Regions from separate parts of the Myxococcus sp. AB025B genome, predicted to be linked through region 2. Evidence: riboswitches for the same ligand, from Rfam matches in the RefSeq annotation. Region 2 holds a riboswitch; each other region holds the start of a gene.

Region 1 (4,694 bases), on a different contig from region 2:
CGGACCTGATGATAGGAGGCCCCCGCGCCGGGGTGCAACGCGCGAATCACCTCACGGATCGGATTTCCGAGTGGAAACGCGAGCTTCCATCAGTCCCGCTTGAGGCGGCGACGAGAGGCGACGCGGTCCAGCAGGGCCTGCAGGCGGGGCTGGGGCGCCTTGGGCAGCGCCTTGTCTGTCGGAGATTGTAGGGGCATCTCCTTCGCCATCCGGTAGACCTCGATCAGCCGCTCCTTGAAGAGCTCGTTGTCGGGGCGCTCCTGGACGGCGCGGCGGTAGGCGGCGGCTGCTCCCACGTAGTCCCCCAGGGCGAACAGGCGCTCACCCTCCTGGGCGGGTGAGGAGGGGCCGAGCGGGAGCTCCGGCTCCTCGGGCGGTCGGGAGGCCTCCAGCTTCTGGAGCTCCAGGGGTTGGAGGGACTCGCGGAGGTTGGCGAGCTTGTCGGCGAGCGCGCCGTCGTCCGGGAAGGCCAGGAGGAGCGCCTCATAGAGGTCGAGCGCCTCGACCAGCTCTCCACGGCGCAGCGCTCGGTCGGCGCGAGCCTCCATCTCCACCCGGGCTGCAGGATTCATCTCGGCGCGAGGTTACCCGTGCCCGACGGGGATGTCACAACGAAGGCGCGCCGGGCGCTGACTTCGCGGTGTGCCGGGCCGGCGGGCTCCGCGCCCGTGAAGCCGTGTCTTCTGGGTATCCATGGGTTCATGCGGCCCGGCACGCGAGTGGCCGCGTCCGGGGCACAGGGGACCTATGCTGCGCGGCGTGAGTCTCTCGTGGGTGGCAGGAGGGTGGTTGTTGTTGTCGGGCGCGCTCGGCACCGAGCTGCGTCGCGACGGCTACGTGCTGCGTCCGCCCGAGGGGTTCCACATGGTGCGGTGGGAGCCGTACACGGGCTCGGTGGCGGGGGCGGTGACGTTGGACGCGGAGACGCCGAGGGCCTTGTCCGCGGCGCTCGCGGATGGCGAGGGCCCGGAGGCGGCGACGATGTTGGTGTCGGTGGTGGAGCGCGGCTTCTCCGCGAGCCCCTCCGAGCGCGACGACTTCGCGTCGGCGGTGATGCAGCACTTCCAGCGGGAGCTGGGGGTGGTGTTGTCGCCGGAGCGGGTGGACCGGATTGGAGGCGATGCGCCGCGCGTGGAGGTGCTGGGGACGCTGCGGGACGCGGGGCAGACGCGCACGGTGCTGGTGGCGGGGCTCGCGTCGGAGGGGCGGCACGCGGTGGTGGTGGTGAGCGCGCCCGCGGTGCGCTGGGAGGTGCTGGCGCCGAGCGTCCGGGCCTCCCTGGAGACGTTCCGACTGGAGCCGACGACGACGCCCGGCGTGGTGCCCCGGCGCTTGCTGGGCGCGCTCGCGGGGGCGCTGGCCGGTGCGCTGGTGGCGTCCTACGCGGCGTGGCGCCGGGGGCGCGCGGGGCGGAGGGCCTCCGAGGCGTGACCGCCACGCGGCTCGCGCCCGGGTGAGTCCACTGGAGGGTGCCGCGAGCGGGCCGCTTCGGAGACGAGGCGAATCCACGCGTGCCTCGCGTGATGCCACCTCGTGAAGATCGCGCCAGAGCCCGAGGAGCCGGCTCCGGCGCGCATTGCGTCTCAGTGCTTCACGTCACTGCGCACCCGGCTCGGGCAAGAGCGGGGGCACGGCGGTGGGCTTGCGGTGCTCATCCAGCGCCACGAGCACGAAGCGCCCGCGCGTGCACAGCTCCCGCGCGCCCGTGAGCAGGTCCTCGGCGAACATCTCCACGTCCACGGTGACGGAGGTGCGGCCCGTCGCCGTCACACGGCTGACCAGCTCGACGAGCTGCCCCTGCTGCACGGGCATGTGGAAGTCCACGCGCTCGCTGGACGCGGTGACGACGGTGCGGCGCGTGTAGCGGCTGGCGGTGATGAACGCGGACATGTCCATCCACCTCAGGGCCTGACCTCCGAAGAGGGTGCCGTAGTGGTTGGTCTGATCCGGGAACACCATGTCCACCATCCGCGTCTCGGTGGCGGAGGAGGGGCGGGACGGCTGCATGTGACTCATGGACGGACTCCTGGCCCACGGGCCTCCCCGGACATGAAGACCTCCGAGGGCGGCGGTGGGCCGCGATGGATGGCCTGACCTTCCCGCGAAGGTCGGGGGCGAAGCGCCACCCGGGGCGCTGTCCGCGTCCCAGATGGGCTCGAGGCAGGTTTTCGGGCTCCGTGGGCCTTCCCACCACCCGCCCCTCATCGCGGCGCGTGCTGGCGTCCTAGGCGCCGTCCCTTCCCAGCCCTCGCCTGCCGAGGACCAGTGTGTTCGACGGCGTTCGTTCCCACTGACCGCTGCGGGGCAGCTCCGGATTCACACCGGATTCCCTTGCTAAACCTCGTGGACCCCCACGAGGCACCTCGGGCGGGGCGGACCCTACCCGCTGCCCGGCGCGCCGCCAACAGGGCAGGTGGGTCGACGAGCGCACCGGAGGCCTCATGCCCCCGCCACTCGGTACCCCCGCGCGCGCGGCGCTGGGATAGCGTGCGCGGCATCCATGTTCGTCTTCCTCCTCGTCGCCGTGCTGGGGCAGGCGCCGGCCGTCGCCCCATCGGAACCGGGCGCGCCCTCCGCCGTCCGAAGCCAACCCGACGTCGTGCCCGCTCCCGCGCCCGAGCCGCCTCCGGCCGTGCTGCCCCCGGCCACCCACGAGCTCTTCCAGCGCATCCAGAACCGCGTCGCCCAGGTGCGCATCATCGAGCGCCGCTCGGGCACGCGCTCGTCCATCGGCTCCGCCTTCTTCGTCTCGGGCGACGGGTACGCCATCACCAACTACCACGTGGTCTCCGACGTGGTGCTCCACCCGGAGGACTACACCGCGCAGCTCGTGCTGCGCACCGGCGGGGAGCCCGTGCCCGCGCGCCTGGTGGACGTGGACGTGGTGCACGACCTGGCCGTCATCCGCATGGACGAGCCGGTGAAGGACTTCTTCGTCCTGGAGGACCGCGAGCCGCCCCAGGGCGCGCGCCTGTTCGCCATGGGCAACCCCCATGACCTGGGCACCACCATCGTCGAGGGCACGTACAACGGCTTCATCCAGGACTCGCTCTACGAGCGCCTGCACTTCAGCGGCGCCATCAACCCGGGCATGAGCGGCGGCCCGACGCTGACGGGGCAGGGCACGGTGGTGGGCGTCAACGTGGCCACCATGGGCAACCAGCTGGGCTTCCTGGTGCCGGTGCACCGCGCGAGGACGCTGCTCGGCCGGGCGCTGAAGATGGCGCCGGACGCGACGCCCGCGCTGCTGGAGACGGTGCGCGCGCAGCTCATCGAGAACCAGCAGCGGCTCACCGAGCAGATGCTCGCGGCCTCGCTGCCGAAGCAGACCCTGGGCAGCTACCACGTCCCGGGGCGGTGGATTCCCTTCCTCAAGTGCTGGGGTGACACGCCGCACGACCCGGAGGTGCCGTACACCGTGACGAACTACCAGTGCTCGTCCGAGGAGGACATCTACCTGTCCTCGCGGCACCGCACCGGCGTGGTGGCCTTCCTGCATCAGCAGGCCTCCAGTCAGGAGCTGGGCGCGCTGCGCTTCTCCGCGCTCTACACCGCGCTGTTCTCGCAGGACCCCGACACGGTGGAGGCCTCGCGCGAGGACGTCACCAACTTCCGGTGCAAATCCGAGTTCGTGGACGTGGGCGGGCTGCCCGTGCGCGCGGCCATGTGCCTGCGCGCGTACAAGCGCTTCCCGGGGCTCTATGACCTGGTGCTACGCGCCGCCGCGCTCAACGCCAGCACCAGCGGGGTGGACACCAGCCTCACGCTGGGCGGCTTCACGGCGGACAACGCGCGCAAGCTGGCGCGCCGCTACCTGGAGGGGCTGTCGTGGACGAAGTGATCTTCCTGGAGGTGTTGGAGGGTGACTCCGTCCACACGCGTCACCGGCTGGAGCGCTTCCCGGCCACGGTGGGCCGCGCGTACTCGAACGACGTCATCCTGGATGACCCGAAGGTCTCCGCCGAGCACCTGCGCATCGACCGCCGCGAGGACGGCGCGCTCGTGCTGCGCGACGTCGGCAGCGACAACGGCACCTGGCGCGTGCAGCCCTGGACGCAGCTGGCGGAGCTGGAGCTGGCGCCCGACACCCGCGTGGCGGTGGGGGACACGGTGCTGCGCTTCCGGGCCCGCAACCACGCGGTGGCGCCCACGGTGGTGAGCACCGTGTCCGGCGAGCCCCGCGAGCGCGTGTTCGAGCACCCGCGCGCCTTCCCCGTGGCGATGCTGTCCCTGCTGCTGTTCAGCGCGCTGGCGTCCTACCTGGGTAACTACGCGCGCACGGACTGGGGCGAGCTCACGGTGGCCCTGGTGATGCCCCTGACGCTCACGCTCCTGTGGGCCGGAGGCTGGGCGGTGGCCAGCCGCATCTCCCGTCGCCACTTCCACTACCGCGCGCACGCGACCATCGGCGCGCTGGTGCTCCTGGGCGCCGTGGCGCTGCCGCTGCTGGTGGCCGCGCTGGGCTTCAGCCTGGGCCTGGGCGCGAGCCTCTCCTGGGTGTACCACGCGACGTTCCTGCTCCTCATGGGCTGGGGGCTCTTCTGGCACCTGCGTTATGTGGCGCGGTGGGAGCCGGCGCGGCTGGTGCGGGTGCTCGTCGTGGTGACGCTGGCCTTCGGCGCCGTGTCGCGGGCGAATGATTTGCTGGGCAACGAGCCCTTCAGCACGTCGCTGGACTTCTCCCGCACGCTGCT
Region 2 (4,694 bases):
GCTTCACCAACGGGCAGCTCGTGGGCCTCCAGGCCGGGACGGACCAGCTCGGACCTCGCCGTGAGTTCGGCGCGGGCATCCAGGCGCTCGCGTCCTGGGATGGCTTCGTGCTCGGCGCGGACATGACCAACGGCAAGCTGCTCCAGGCCCCCGGCGGCAACCTGGGCGCGCTCGTCGAGGAGGACTCTCTGGGCGTCGTGTCCGGCTCCCCCAATGACATCCTCGTGGACCCGCCCCACGTGTACGTCATCGACTCGGTCAACAACACGCTCCAGGTGCTCCGCCGTGACGGCCCGTCCCACGGCAACGGCCTGGGCCTGCGCACCGTGGGGCAGTTGAACCTCGGCCCGAACACCAGCCCGCAGGCGCTCGCGCGCTTCGGCGACCTGCTCTACATCCCGCTCTTCGGCACCGGCAGCTCCAACTTCCAGCACGGCAACGCCGTGGCGCGCGTGGACATCTCCGACCCCACGCAGCCGCGCAAGGTGGACACGCTGTCGCTCACCGGCCTCGACCTGAAGCCCTTCGACGGCACGGGCTCCATGCCCCTGCCGTTCTCGGTGACGGCGACGCGCACCCACGTGTACGTGGCGCTCACCAACCTCAACCCCGCCAATGACTACCGCCCCAACGGGCCCGGCATGCTCGCGCGCATCGACCCCGCCACCGGCGCCGTCAGCGCCATCGACCTGGGCAAGGAGCGCTGCCTCAACGCGGGCTACGTGGAAGCCGTTGGTGACCAGCTCGTGGTCGCCTGCATCGGTGAGGCCATCTACGACACGGCCAACGGCTACCTCGCCACGTCCGTGCGCTCCACGGGGCTGGTGCTGGTGAAGAACGATGTCCCCGTGGCCTCCTACGCGCTGAATCCCGGCTGTCAGCCCGGCGCACCGGGTTGCATGCTGTCGGTGGCCAGCCGCTTCGCCGTGTCCCGGGGCGCGGTGTACCTGGCGGACACCAACGCGGGCCGCGTCTTCGTCGTGGAGGTCGGTGATGGCACCCTCACCGAGCGCAGGGGCTCCTCCACGCCCACCGCGAAGGGCCCCGCGCTGGAGGCGTGCCCGGTGGACCCTCGACGCCCCGTGTCCAACGCCATCGACGTCACCGCGCTCCATTGACAATGCCTGTCACCCGCCATATCCCGGCCGCGTCCTCGGTGCCGTCGTGCGAACCACGGCGGCTCTAGGGAACCCGGTGCGAATCCGGGACTGCCCCGCAGCGGTGTGCAGGAACGACCGCCGTCATGGAAGCACTGGTCCCTCACGGGACTGGGAAGCGACGGCCACTAGGTGGGCGCCCTCCGGGGCTCCCGCGCCTGCGAGTCCGAAAACCTGCCGTGGACCCGTGCCCCTTGGGCACGGACATCACCGAGGCCTCCGAGGGGAGGCGGCGGAGGCGTCAGCCCATTCACCGCGCACCGTGGGGTGCCCGGGTGCCCGCCTTCGACCGCGTCCTCCTGGAAGCCCACCCGCCCGTGGGGGCGGAGAGGGACGAGGACGCAGATGAAGACGGCTGAATCGAAGCGCGCGAAACCTTGGATGAAGTCCGCATCACTGGCCGTGGCCTCCTTCGCCGTGGCCCTGCTCGGCACCGGCTGCAACCCGGAGTGTGTCGACCCGTTCGACTGCCGCGCCGACAATGGCGAGGCCCCCGCGGGACAGCAGTGGGTCTGCGTCGACGAGCGGTGCGAGACCGAGCCTGCCCCCACCACCCCGACACCCGACGCGGGCACGCCGGATTCGGGCACGCCCGACGCGGGTCAGCCGGACTCGGGGACTCCGGATGCCGGCCAGCCCGACGCGGGTCAGCCCGACTCGGGGACTCCCGACTCGGGCACGCCCGACGCGGGTGAGCCGGATGCAGGTGCGCCGGACGCGGGTGAGCCGGATGCCGGCCCCGTGGTGGTCGACTGCGCGACGGTGCCGCTGGACCCGAAGCTGGGCACGCTCGTGCTCCAGCCGGGCTTCGTCGCCGCCGAGTCCGTGGCGCTGTCGCCGGACATCCTCGCGCTCGGCGCCTCTCCGGGCCCCACGTATGCGTTCTACGGCATCCAGGGACGGGGCAAGGACGCCGCGCTGTACTCGCTGGGCACCTGGCCCGACCTCCTGCCGGGCACCACGAAGCTCTTCGACATCATCACCCCCGCGGACCGCGAGGGCGGCGCCACGGTGTACCCGAACGGCTACGTCATCAACGACGGCCTGCGCGTCTTCACCGGCTACACGCTGGGCGCCACGGGCTCGCCGGGCAACGTCGCCGCGTATGACCTGGCCACGCCGGCCAACTCGAGCTTCGTCGTCGCGCCCAAGAACTTCTCCGCGGCGGCCTTCACGTCCGGGGAGCTGAGCGCGGTGCTCGTCAACGGCGGTGGTCTGGGCTCGGCCTCCGACCTGGCTGTCTATGGCCTCGTGACGTCCACGGACCCCATGGGCACGGTGCGCGCGGTCAACTTCCCGCAGGGTGACGTGGTGGGCAGCGGCTTCACCGCCGTGACGGACACGGGCGTCGCCGCGCTGGGCTACTTCGACCAGAACTTCGTCAACGTCCTCCACGGCGTGGCGCCCACGACGCTCGCCACCGCCATCACCAGCGGCACGCCGCTGGACCTGGGCACCCAGGCGAAGGTCGACGTGGGCAGCGACTTCAACGACGTCGCGGCCTTCGGCGGTGGCGTGGTGCTCAACCGCGGCGCCTACGCTCCCCCGGACTACGACTTCGTCGCCACCGACGTGTCCCGCTACGCGCTGTCCGTCGGCGCGAATGACGCCGTGACGGTGGGCGCGCGCGTGCCCGTGCTCACCTACGTCAACCAGTGCACCACGGTGCGGATGCTCAAGGCGCTCGGCTCCGACGTGCTCGTCGGCGTGGCTGACCGCAACGGCCGGCGCCTGGTGCGCCTCCAGGTGGCGCCGTGAGCGCGCGCGCCTCCTCGTGGTTCGGTCGCGGCGCCGTGCTTGCCCTGGCGCTGAGCCTGTCCGCGTGCGGTGGGGACGAGGCTCCCGTCACGGACGACGACGCGGGGCCCGGTGACTCGGGCACGGACGCGAGCCCCTCGCGGCCCGCGGACCCGTACGCCGACGAGGTGGTCGAGTACCTGCCCGGCCCCGGCGCGGGCTTCGGACAGGACCGCTTCCCGTCCATCGTGCTGGGCGCGCCGGTGGGCGCGGGGCTGGACAGCGGCTCGCTGGATGTCCTCTCGCTGGGGCAGGGCGGCTCCATCACCCTGCGCTTCACGGACATCGCGGTGGTGGATGGGCCGGGCGTGGACCTGCTCGTCTTCGAGAACGGCTTCCTCATCGCCGGAGGCCCGCGCGCCTTCACCGAGCGGGGCCGCGTCTCGGTGAGCGACGACGGTGTGCAGTGGCACGAGTTCCCCTGCGCCCCCTCGGACGCGACGAACAACTACCCGGGCTGCGCGGGCGTGCGTCCCGTGACGGCCAACCCCGCCGCGGGCATCAGCGCCACGGACCCCGCCGTGGCCGGCGGTGACGGGTTCGACCTGGCCACCGTGGGCCTCGCCCGGGCGCGCTACGTGCGCATCGTCGACGCGGGCACCAACGGCTCGGCGGGCACCTCCGCGGGGTTCGACCTGGACGCCGTCGCCGTGGTCAACGGCGTGTCGCTGACCGCCGCGCCATGACGGACCTGGACCGCCGCGCCGCGCTCCTCACGTTGGCCCGGGGCGGCTGTGCCCTGGCCACGCTGGGCGCGGGGTGCGGCGGCGACTGGCGGGAGGCCATCGTCCTGGACCCACCGCCCGAGGGTGCCTCCTGCTCCGACCTCCCCCAGCCCGGCACCGCCGCCGACGGCTGGGTGGAGGTGCGGCTCGAAGCGCATCCGGGCCTTGCTTCCCCCGGAGGCCACGCCCGGGTGCACGCGCCCGAGGCCCTGCTGGACGTGCTGCTCGTCCACACGACGCCCGGGTGCTTCGTGGCGCTGTGGCGCATCTGCACGCACGGCGACTGCGGCGTGGACTGGCGGCCCGGGGAGGGCGTGGTGGAGTGCCCCTGTCATGGCTCGCGCTTCGCCCTGGACGGCGCCGTCCTCCAGGGCCCGGCCCGGCGCCCGCTGGCGGCGTTCACCGCGGTGCGGCAAGGCGCGTCCGTCTTCATCCACCGGCCGCGCTGAGCCCCGCACCCGAGGGGACGTCCCGGCGCACTGTCAGTCCTGACCCGGCGACGGGCCTTCGCGCCGGGAGTCCGGGTCAGCCCCGTCCCCCTCCGGGGCACAGGTCTCCCTCTCTTACGTTGAGAGAGAGTCGTGTAATGTCGGGGATTCGATGTGGCAGATCATCATCAACGGGCCCGGCTACTTCGACACGTCCTATGACTTGCCCGAGGGCGTGACGAGCCTGGGCCGCGCCGACGAGAACGACATCGTGCTGGGTGGAGACCTGGTCTCGCGCCGGCACGCGCGCCTCTACGTGGAGGCGGACATCCTGCGCATCGAGGACCTGGGCAGCCGCAACGGCAGCCGCGTCAACGGCGCGCCCCTGCAGGGCTCCCGGCAGCTGTCCCCCGGCGACTCCGTGGCGCTGGGGGAGAACACGCTCGCGGTGCGCCAGCCCAACACCGTGGAGAACGCCGCCACGGAGATGGTGGACCTGGGCGCCGGCGGCGTCGTGCGCTTCGGCCACGGACAGGACGTGGGCCCGTCGGTGCTGCTCGCCAAGAGCGTGCGGGACGCGGACGTGC
Region 3 (4,694 bases), on a different contig from region 2:
GCCTCCAGCACCGAGTAGGTGATGCGGAAACTCATGACGCCTCCTGGAAGAAGTGGTGGATGCCGCGGGCGAGCGTGTCGACCAGCTCGTCGACCTCCGCCTCGGTGATGACCAACGGGGGGCCGACCATGAGCAGGTCCCCGTTCGTCCCGTCCGCGTGGCCCGTGTTGGACCAGAGGACGAGCCCTCGCTCGAACAGCGCCGCGAGCAGCCGCTCGATGACCTTGCGCGCGCGCGGGAAGGGGCGCTTGCTCGCGGTGTCCTCGACCAGCTCGATGCCGGCCATCAGCCCCACGCCCTGCACGGAGCCGACGTGCGGCAGCGCGCCCAGCGCCTCACGCAGCCGGCGCTGGAGGTGCGCGCCCACGCGCTCGGCATGGGCCACCAGGTCGTGCCGCTCGTAGTAGTCGAGCACCGCCAGCCCCGCCGCCGTCATCGCGGGCGCCTGGAGGTAGGTCTGCGCGTGCATGAAGCCGCCCGAGCCCCGCCGCAGCTCCTCCAGGTGCTCCTCGCGGATGAGCAGCGCGCTCAGGGGCGCGTAGCCCCCGCTGATGCCCTTGCCGAGCACCAGCACGTCCGGGGTGAAGTGGAACAGGTCGCTGGCGAAGAAGCGGCCGGTGCGACCGCAGCCGCACATGACCTCGTCGGCGATGGTGAGGATGCCGTACTCGCGGCACACGGCGCTCACCCGCTCGAAGTACCCGGGCGGCGGAGGTGACGCGCCCGCGGACGAGCCGATGACGGGCTCCGCGATGAAGGCGGCGATGGTGTCGGGGCCCTCGCGACGAATCGTCTCCTCGAGCAGCCGCGCGTAGTGCTCGGCGCCGTCCTGCGCGTAGTCCTCCAGCCCGGAGCGGTACGGGTACGGCGCGGGCGTGGTGACGACCTCCGCCAGCAGGGGGCCGAAGAAGGTCTTGTAGTGGGGCCGGCCCGACAGCGAGAGCGCGTACAGCGTGTTGCCGTGGTAGCCGGGCACGCGCGCGATGACCTTGCCGCGCTGGGGCTGGCCTCGCTCCACCCAGAGCTGACGCACGAACTTCACCGCGGCCTCCACCGCCTCGGAGCCCGAGCCGAGGAACGCGGCGCGCGTGAGCCCCTGGGGCGCGAGGGCGCACAGGCGCGCGGCGAGCTCCTCGGTGACGTCGGTGGTGAAGTGGGTGCCGTTGACGTAGGCGACGCGCAGCAGTTGCTCGTGGATGCGGTCCGCCACCTCGCGGTTGCCGTGGCCCACGCTGGCCACGAGCGCTCCGGCGGAGGCGTCGAGGTAGCGCTTGCCGCTCGCGTCGAAGAGGTGGACGCCCTGGCCGTGCGTCACCACGGGGAAGTCGCGCGCGAGGTTGCGCAGCAGCACGTTCCCCTCGGGGTAGCGCACCGTGTGCCTGGCTTCGTCCCGCATCGTCCGTCCTCCACGCAGCGCGGACGACCGGAGGTCGCCCGACAGGGCTCCCGCGCGGAAGAAGGGCAGTCACAATGCGCGCGTGAGCGCACACCAGGCCCCGACTGGAGCCCACGGACCGACCTTCGCCCCCACGGGCGACTGGAGACACGGGGGATGGAGGTCGGAGAAGTCGAGCGCGCGTGAGGGCCCGTCGAGGCACGAGCGCCGCTCGAACCTTCCGGCCGTCCCACGCGGCTCCAGGTCGAAACCGTCCGTGGATTTCTCCCACGGTCGGATGCGGGCAGGTCTTCGGGCTCGTGAGCGCTTCGGCCTTGGGGGCCGGCTTCCTACGACTCGTCGCTTCCCAGCTCCACGAGGGAACCAGTGCGGATGACGAGGCTCGTTCTCACTTACCGCTGCGGGGCAGCCCCGGATTCGAACCGGGTTCCCTTTTAAGCTCGGACCGAGGTCCGGGCACCAACATGGGGCGGTATGTACTGTCCGCCTCTTCGGACTGTCAAGCGAAGCGCCGGTGCGCGCTCGACGCGCGTGGACATGACGGCTGGCGGTGCTCAGGGATGTTCGACGAGCGACCTGCCGTGCATGAGCGCTGGCGCATCCGGTGCGCAGGCGTCACCTTCATGGGTGGCTCTTGCGCGCCGGAGGACGCCCCGAGACCATGGCCCCGTCCGCCACGCCCCCCGCCGCCGCGCCCTTCACGGTCACCCGTGCACAGCGGGTGTTCACGATGTCGGGCGCGCTGCTCGGGCTGCTGCTCGCGGCGCTGGACCAGACCATCGTGGCCACGGCGGGGCCGTCCATCCAGGCGGACCTGGGCATCTCCCCCGCGCTCTATCCGTGGCTGACGACGTCGTACCTGGTCGCGTCGACGATGATGGTGCCCGTGTGGGGGAAGCTGTCGGACCTCTTGGGCCGGCGCGTGGTGCTGGCGGCGGGCATCGTCGTGTTCCTGCTGGGCAGCTTCCTGTGCGGCGTGTCGCGCTCGACGGTGACGCTCATCCTGTATCGCGCGGTGCAGGGGGTGGGCAGCGCGGCGCTCTTCACCGCGTCGCTGTCGGTGGTGGCGGACCTCTATCCGCCGCGCGAGCGAGGCAAGTACCAGGGCCTGTTCGGCGCGATGTTCGGCCTGTCGAGCGTGGTGGGACCGCTGGCGGGAGGCTTCATCACGGACCGGCTGGGCTGGCACTGGGTGTTCTTCATCAACCTGCCGGTGGGCGCGGTGGCGCTCGCGCTCGTGCTCTCGCGCATGCCGGCGCTCAAGCCGCCGGGAGCCTCGCGCGGGAAGCTGGATGTGACGGGCGCGGTGCTGCTGGCGCTGGCGGTGGTGCCGCTCTTGCTCGCGCTCAGCCTGGGGCGTGGCGCGGAGCAGGTGGCGCACGGTGGCGGCTGGGCGTGGAGTTCGTGGCAGGTGCTGGGGTTGTTCGCGCTCGCGGCGGTGGGGACGGGGTTGTTCCTGCGCGAGGAGAGGCGCGCGCGGGAGCCGCTGCTGGACCTGAAGCTGTTCCAGGACCGGACGTTCGCGCTGGGCAACGCGGCGGTGTTCGTCATCGGCGCGGTGTTCCTGTCGGGCGTGGTGTTCCTGCCGCTGTTCATGGTGAACGTGGTGGGGCTGTCGGCCACGCACTCGGGGCTGACGTTGACCCCGCTGACGTTGGGCGTGGTGGCGGGCAACATCCTGAGCGGTCAACTGGTGTCACGCATCGGCCGGTACAAGGGATTGATGCTGGGCTCGCTGGTGGTGTTGATGGTGGGCTTCACGGTGATGGGGTTCACGCTGACGCCCACGTCGACGCAGACGGAGGTCACCGTGAAGATGGTCCTGGTGGGCGTGGGCCTGGGACCGTCGATTCCGCTCTACACACTGGCCATCCAGAACGCGGTGTCACCCCAGCGCATCGGCGTGGCCACGGCGATGGCCACGTTCTTCCGTCAGCTCGGGATGACGCTGGGCGTGGCGCTGCTCGGCGCGGTGTTCGCGACGACGCTGTCGCATCAACTGGGCACCCGCGTGGCGAGCGCCACGGAGGGACTGCCGCCGAAGCTGCGCGCCGAGCTGGCGTCCGCGGTACCCGGTGTCGGAGGCAGCGAGGCGGGCCCCGCGCAGTCGGCCTTCCAGGCGGAGAAGGTGAAGGAGCGCGTGCGCGCGGAGCTGGAGGCCGAGCGGCAGGCCCTTCAGCGCCCGGAGGTACGGGAAGCAGCGTCCTCTGATGCGAACGCACGCGAGCAGCCTGCGGCGGAGTCAGCGGTTTCCGCTGTGGACGCGAAGGAGCAGCGGGCGATGGAGGCGGTCGACCGGACGGCGCTGGCGCTGAAGGAGTCCTTCACGCGGGCGGTGGAGGCGGTGTACCGCTGCGCCATCTTCGTCGCGCTGCTCGCGTTCCTGGTGACCCTGAGGCTGCCTGAGCAACCCCTGCAACGCGGGCGCGCGCGTGCAACGGCGCCCACGGAGTGAGCTCGGCGGCGCGCAACGAGCACGGAGGCGGACCGAGCCGACACTGTGTGAGCACACGGGAGGGGTGTGCCGGGTGTCACCGCCACGGACCGGACAGCGCCGGGCTCACGCGGCGGTGAGCGCGGAGGACTCCGAGTCGAGCGTGTAGATGCGCACGGGGTGGGGCACGCCCTTGACGGGGTGGTGCCCCAGGTCCTTCACGTCGCCACGGTAGTGGGAGACGAAGGACTCGGAGAGGAGCACGGGCTCGTTGAGCCCCGCGCACAGGCCCGCGATGCGGCTGGCCAGGTTCACGGCGGGGCCGATGACGGTGAAGTCGAGCCGGTCCGACGCGCCGATGTTCCCGTACATCACGTCGCCGACGTGGAGCGACGCGCCGAACTCGTAGGTGGGCAGGCCCCTGCGGCGGCGCGAGGCGTTGTCCTGCTCGCTGGCACGCACCGCCTCGTGCACGGTGCGCGCGGCGGCGGCGCAGCGGTCCTCCACGAGGGCGTGGTCGTCGATGCGGAAGATGGCCAGCACGGCGTCGCCCATGAACTTGAGCACCTCCGCGCCGTGCGAGTGGAAGGCGCCGACCATCGTCTCGAAGTAGGCGTTGAGCAGCTCGAGCAATGCGTCACGGGGCAGCGCATCCGACAGCGCGGTGAAGCTGCGCAAGTCGCTCAGGCAGATGACGGCGGAGGTCGTCTCGCCGTCGCCGCGCCGAATCTGTCCCTGGAGGACGCGGCGCCCCGCGTCGCGGCCCAGGTACGTGTCGAGCAGCACGCCCGTCATGTCCTTGCGCGCGAAGACCTCCAGCACCAGTTCCAGGATGGGCTGCAGCTCGTGAAGCAGGGCGCGGTG
Region 4 (4,694 bases), on a different contig from region 2:
TCCCCGCGCTGCTGGTGGGGCCCGACACGTCCCTGCGGTGGAGCTTCTCGCGGCTGCTCGCCGTGGAGCTGTCCGTGGCCGCCGACGCGGCGGTGGGGCGGCCGGAGCTGGGTTACTCCGAGAACGGAAACTTCGTGCCGCGCAATCAGGGCTGGGCCATCCGGCCCAGGGCGTCCCTGGCGCTGGTGCTGCTGCCATGAGCGGTGATGACCCGTTTTCGCCTCGGCCTCCCTCCATGGGGTCGATGACGAGCACGGGTCCGGAAGCCATCGGCAGGGCAAGACCTGGAGTGGACCCGCGCATCCAGGCGGCCATCCAGGGGCGCAAGGAGGCCGCCGAGTCCCTGCTGCTGGAGCTCCTGCCCCGGGTGCGCAACCTGGTGCGCTACCTGGTGCACGGCGACGGGGACGTGGAGGACATCGCCCAGGAGGCGCTCATCGCGCTGCTCCGGGGGCTGCCCTCGTACCGGGGAGAGGGGCCGTTCCACTCGTGGGCGGACCGGGTGGTCGCGAGGACCACCTTCGCGTGGCTCCGGCGCGCCCGGGGCACCGAGGCGCGCAGGGGCGAGGAGCCGACCGAGTTGATGGCGGTGCCGTCCGAGGACGCGCCGCCGGACGAGTACGTCCACCGCCGTCGCATGGTGATGTTGCTGGACCGTATCCCCGACGAGCAGCGGCATGCGATGGTGCTGCACCATGTGCTCGGCATGAGCGTGCCGGAGGTGTCGGACGAGCTGGGGATTCCCTTCGAGACGATTCGCAGCCGCCTGCGGCTGGGGCGCACGGCGCTGCGCGCGCTGGCCACGGAGGCGGGTGGCGCTCCGGAGGGAGGTGCGGCATGAGTCGGCTCGTGGATGAGGACGGGCCGGACGCGCTGCTCGCGCCGTTGGATGACGGCTCCGGCCCCGCGCGCCGGCTGTCGCGGCAGAAGTCCGCCGCGCTGGTGCAGGCCGCGCTCCTGGCCGCGATGGACGCGCCGTCGCCGCCCCCGCGTCGGCGACACCGGCCGCACTGGTGGATGGGCGGGGCCCTGCTCGTGGTCGGCGCCGCGGCGGTCGCGACCTGGCAGCTCTGGCGTCGCCAGGAGCCTCCTGCTCCGGAGGACACCGCGGTCATCGCTCCCTCCGCGCCGATGATGTCCCGCGCCGAGCCCGTCGTGCCCGTGCCCGAGGTGCTCGCGCCGGAGCCGCGCGTGCCGTCGCTGCCCGGTGAGGTCGCGCGAGAGCGGTCCGTGCCTCCAGGGCCGGAGGGGGTGGCTCCGGAGGTGCCCGATGCGGTCGCTCTGGAGCCCATCGCTCCGGTGAAGCCCCGGATGAGCGCGCCGTCCGCCGCGCCCGCGCCGGAGGACCTGCTGCGCCGGGCCAACGCGCATCGGGCCACCGGGCAGTGGAAGGCGGCCGAGGCGCTCTACCTGCGCGTCATCCGGGCCGAGCCCCAGGGCATGTCCGCGTACGTCGCGCGCGTGGCCTCGGGCGCGTTGAGGTTGGAGCACCTGGGCGATGCGCGCGGGGCGCTGCGCCAGTACCAGGAGGCCCTGAAGGGCTGGCCCGGGGGCTTGTTGGAAGAAGAGGCGAGCCACGGTGTCACCGAGGCGCTGCGCGCGCTGGGGGACCGGGACGGCGAGGTGCGCGCGTTGGAGGACTTCCTCGCGCGTCACCCCGATTCGCCCCATGCCGTGGCGGCCCGGAAGCGGCTGAAGGAGGTCTCAGGTCGATGAGTCGCGCCAACGTGACGAAGGTCCTCTGCGTGCTGGGGCTGGTGGGCGCCTGGAGCGCGTGCGAGGTGAAGGACCCGGTGGCCTTCATCGAGACGCCTCGCAACGACGCGGGGCCGGTGGCCTCGTCGGACGGCGGGCCGACGACGGGCGAGGGCGAGGAGCCCGCCGATGACCACACCGCCTTCTGCGCGTCCACGGGGCCGCTGCTCCTGGTGGGCGACAGCCTCACGGGCGCGAAGGTGTGCAGCGGGCACCTGGCCGAGCGGGCCTTCCGCTACGCGCTGTGCTCGTGCGAGCGGCTGGCCTTCAGCGCGTCGCTCACCACGGATGCGTTCAAGAGCTCGCTGGGCAAGTACGTGCCGGGCGGCAAGGGCGGCGCGGTGGCGACGAACGGCGGCGTCGCGGCCAACGACACGCTGACGATTGGCGGCGGGCTGAGCGCGGGCGGCGCGGACGGCATCCTGCTGGGGCGCGGCCTGTCGGTGGGCGGCGGGCTGTACAGCGGCGGTCCGCTCAGCGGCAACGTGTCCGCTCAGGTGACGGGGGACGCGTGGGTGCGCGGCGACGTGGGGCTCGCGTCGCTGAGCGTGGCGGGCAAGCTGGCGGTGCCCGCGGAGCGCAGCATGTCCGGCACGGTGACGGCCGCCGAGGTGCTGCGCGAGCCGGTGGACTCGGTGTCGCCGTGCGCGTGCGGGGACACCGCGTCGGTGGTGGACATCCAGGGCCTCATCGCCAACCACGCCCGCGAGAACCACAACGACGTCATCGACCTGGAGCCCACGGCGCTGCAGGGCTTCACCGGCGAGCGCACGCTGGAGCTGCCGTGCGGGCGCTTCTTCCTGACGGGCATCGAGGGCCAGGGCCGGCTGAACCTCGTGGTGCGCGAGCGCACCGCGCTCTTCGTGCGGGACAGCGTCGTCATCGGCGAGCGGCTCTCGGTGGAGGTGGTGCCGCCGGGGGAGCTGGACTTGTTCGTGGGCGGCGACATGACGGTGGCCGGACAGCTCCTGCTGGGGTCCGTGGACGCGCCGGCGAAGGTGCGCGTGTACGCCGCGGGGACGGGGACGCTGGGCATCTCCGCGGGCAGCGTGCTCGCGGGAAACCTCTACGCGCCCGGCGCCACGCTGACGCTCAGCGGCAACGCGGAGGTGTTCGGCTCCGTCTTCGTGCGCCACATCGAGTCGTCCGGCACGCTGGCGCTGCACTACGACTCCGACATCCTCTCGCTGGCGAGCGCCTGCGGGACCGTGGAGTGACGCAAAGGGGGGGTGGACAGGGCGAGGAGGCGTGCACAGGTTTGCGTGCACACCTTCCCGGCCTGGAGGGCTCGTCGTGCTCCACCGTCTGTCCGCGCTGATGTCCCGGCTCCAGGAGGACCGCGAAGCCCTGCTGCGGGAGGTCGGGTGGCCCGTTCTGGTGTGGGACTCCATGCCGAGCCGTCCGCGCTCCGTGGCGCAGGTGGAGCCGCCGACGCTGAAGGTGCCGATTCCCTCGCGGGTCATGGAGCCCGTGGTGTTCGAGCTGTGTCCGCGCTTCCCCGGGCGCGGCCCCGAGGTGATGGTGGGCCGCAGCCCCGAGTGCGACATCGTCCTGCCGGAGCCCACCGTGTCGCGGCAGCACGCGCGCTTCCGTCCGGAACCGCACACCGAGGTGTGGAGCGTGACGGACCTGGAGAGCCACGGCGGCACCTTCGTGGAGGGGGTGCTGATTGTGCCGGGGCGCTCGACGCCGCTGTTCAGCCAGGCGTCGCTGCGACTGGGCAGCGCACAGGTGGTGTTCCTGCAGGCGAGCGCCTTCGAGTCCTACGCGCGCGCGTGCGACGTGTCGTCCCGGGTGCGCTTGACGCGCTGGTAGTCAGCTCCTAGAAGGGGTGCGCCCTTGGGTGCCCATGTCGGGCTTTCAAGAGGGAAGCCGGTGCGATTCCGGCGCGGTCCCGCCACTGTGAATGGGCAGCCCTGAGGTCAGGGCCGGGGACTTCGGTTGTCGCCACTCCGGCGGTGTCCAGGCGGACGCTCCGGGGGAAGGCGGAAGCCCCCTTCCAGCCAGACGCGTCGTGCGCCTGGAGCTGGAGTCCATCAGCCAGGAGACCTGCCCGAGGGTGCGGACGTGTCGCGTGGCGGCACGTGCGGACGGCCTTCTCTCTTCGATGGAGAGAGCGGAAGGCGGAGCATGCGGCGCACCTTCCTCGCCGGGCACCTGGTGTGTCTGGCGCTCAGCCTGCCTTCCGGAGCGCGCGCGCAGGCGACGGACGACGTCGTCGTGCCCGCGACGGTGGTGCGAGGCAAGGCGCCGCCGCCTCCCGACGCCCCCGAGCGCCGCGACCCCACGGGCGCCATCACCGTCATCGACGCGAGCGAGCATGCGGGCGAGGCGCGGGACACGGCGGAGCTGCTCGTGGGCTCGGTGGGGCTGGCGGTGCAGGACTCGGGTGGCTACGGGCAGAGCAAGAGCCTGGTGGTGCGCGGCGCCGCGTCGAACGGGGTGCTGGTGTTCCTGGATGGAATCCCGCTCAACGGCGCGGGCGGCATGGCGGACCTGTCGCAGGTGCCGGCCGCATTGGTGGAGCGACTGGAGGTGCTGCGCGGGGGCGCGGGGGCTCGCTATGGCTCGGGAGGGCTCGGCGGCGCGGTGAACATCGTCACGCGCGCGCCGTCGTCGCACGTGCGGGCCAGTGGAGAGGTGGTCTACGGGAGCTGGAACACGGCGCTGGGGCACGTGGCCATCACCGGGCCTCTGTTGGACGGGAACGCGCTGGTGCTGCTGCACGCGGGGCGCTCGGATGGGGACTTCGCGTACGAGCTGGATGAGCTGCCCGCGGTGCCGGACAACCCCGTCACGGCGGAGGCGCGCGCGCGCAACGACGCGAAGGGGGGAGGCGTGCTGCTGCGGTATCGGCGGCGGCTCCCGGGTGGCTCGCGGCTGGATGTGCTGTCCGAGCTGTCGCTGGAGGACCGCGCGATTCCGGGCACGGTACAGAA

The links. Region 2 has a riboswitch for cobalamin ahead of FL311_RS32955 (hypothetical protein). Riboswitches for the same ligand answer to the same signal wherever they lie in the genome.
Region 1: it holds a riboswitch for cobalamin, as region 2 does, so the genes downstream of both, FL311_RS31540 (acyl-CoA thioesterase) here and FL311_RS32955 (hypothetical protein) in region 2, are expected to answer to the same signal.
Region 3: it holds a riboswitch for cobalamin, as region 2 does, so the genes downstream of both, FL311_RS09240 (aspartate aminotransferase family protein) here and FL311_RS32955 (hypothetical protein) in region 2, are expected to answer to the same signal.
Region 4: it holds a riboswitch for cobalamin, as region 2 does, so the genes downstream of both, FL311_RS31110 (TonB-dependent receptor) here and FL311_RS32955 (hypothetical protein) in region 2, are expected to answer to the same signal.

The regions. Positions count from the first base shown of each region.
Region 1 covers NZ_SRLW01000244.1:9,017-13,710, forward strand. Annotated here, with positions in the region: gene FL311_RS31530 (hypothetical protein) at 90-572, opposite strand; gene FL311_RS31535 (hypothetical protein) at 760-1,431, shown strand; gene FL311_RS31540 (acyl-CoA thioesterase) at 1,597-2,016, opposite strand; cobalamin riboswitch at 2,142-2,381, opposite strand; gene FL311_RS31545 (S1C family serine protease) at 2,501-3,841, shown strand; gene FL311_RS31550 (FHA domain-containing protein) at 3,829-4,694, shown strand, end outside.
Region 2 covers NZ_SRLW01000267.1:1,867-6,560, forward strand. Annotated here, with positions in the region: gene FL311_RS32950 (MXAN_6577-like cysteine-rich protein) at 1-1,118, shown strand, start outside; cobalamin riboswitch at 1,138-1,354, shown strand; gene FL311_RS32955 (hypothetical protein) at 1,539-2,915, shown strand; gene FL311_RS32960 (cell surface protein) at 2,912-3,640, shown strand; gene FL311_RS32965 (ubiquinol-cytochrome c reductase iron-sulfur subunit) at 3,637-4,128, shown strand; gene FL311_RS32970 (FHA domain-containing protein) at 4,280-4,694, shown strand, end outside.
Region 3 covers NZ_SRLW01000040.1:29,345-34,038, reverse strand. Annotated here, with positions in the region: gene FL311_RS09245 (aldehyde dehydrogenase family protein) at 1-35, opposite strand, end outside; gene FL311_RS09240 (aspartate aminotransferase family protein) at 32-1,396, opposite strand; cobalamin riboswitch at 1,661-1,875, opposite strand; gene FL311_RS09235 (MDR family MFS transporter) at 2,058-3,851, shown strand; gene FL311_RS09230 (adenylate/guanylate cyclase domain-containing protein) at 3,957-4,694, opposite strand, start outside.
Region 4 covers NZ_SRLW01000239.1:115-4,808, reverse strand. Annotated here, with positions in the region: gene FL311_RS31135 (hypothetical protein) at 1-200, shown strand, start outside; gene FL311_RS31130 (RNA polymerase sigma factor) at 245-841, shown strand; gene FL311_RS31125 (tol-pal system YbgF family protein) at 838-1,716, shown strand; gene FL311_RS31120 (hypothetical protein) at 1,713-2,972, shown strand; gene FL311_RS31115 (FHA domain-containing protein) at 3,049-3,570, shown strand; cobalamin riboswitch at 3,580-3,827, shown strand; partial or broken gene FL311_RS31110 (TonB-dependent receptor) at 3,886-4,694, shown strand, end outside.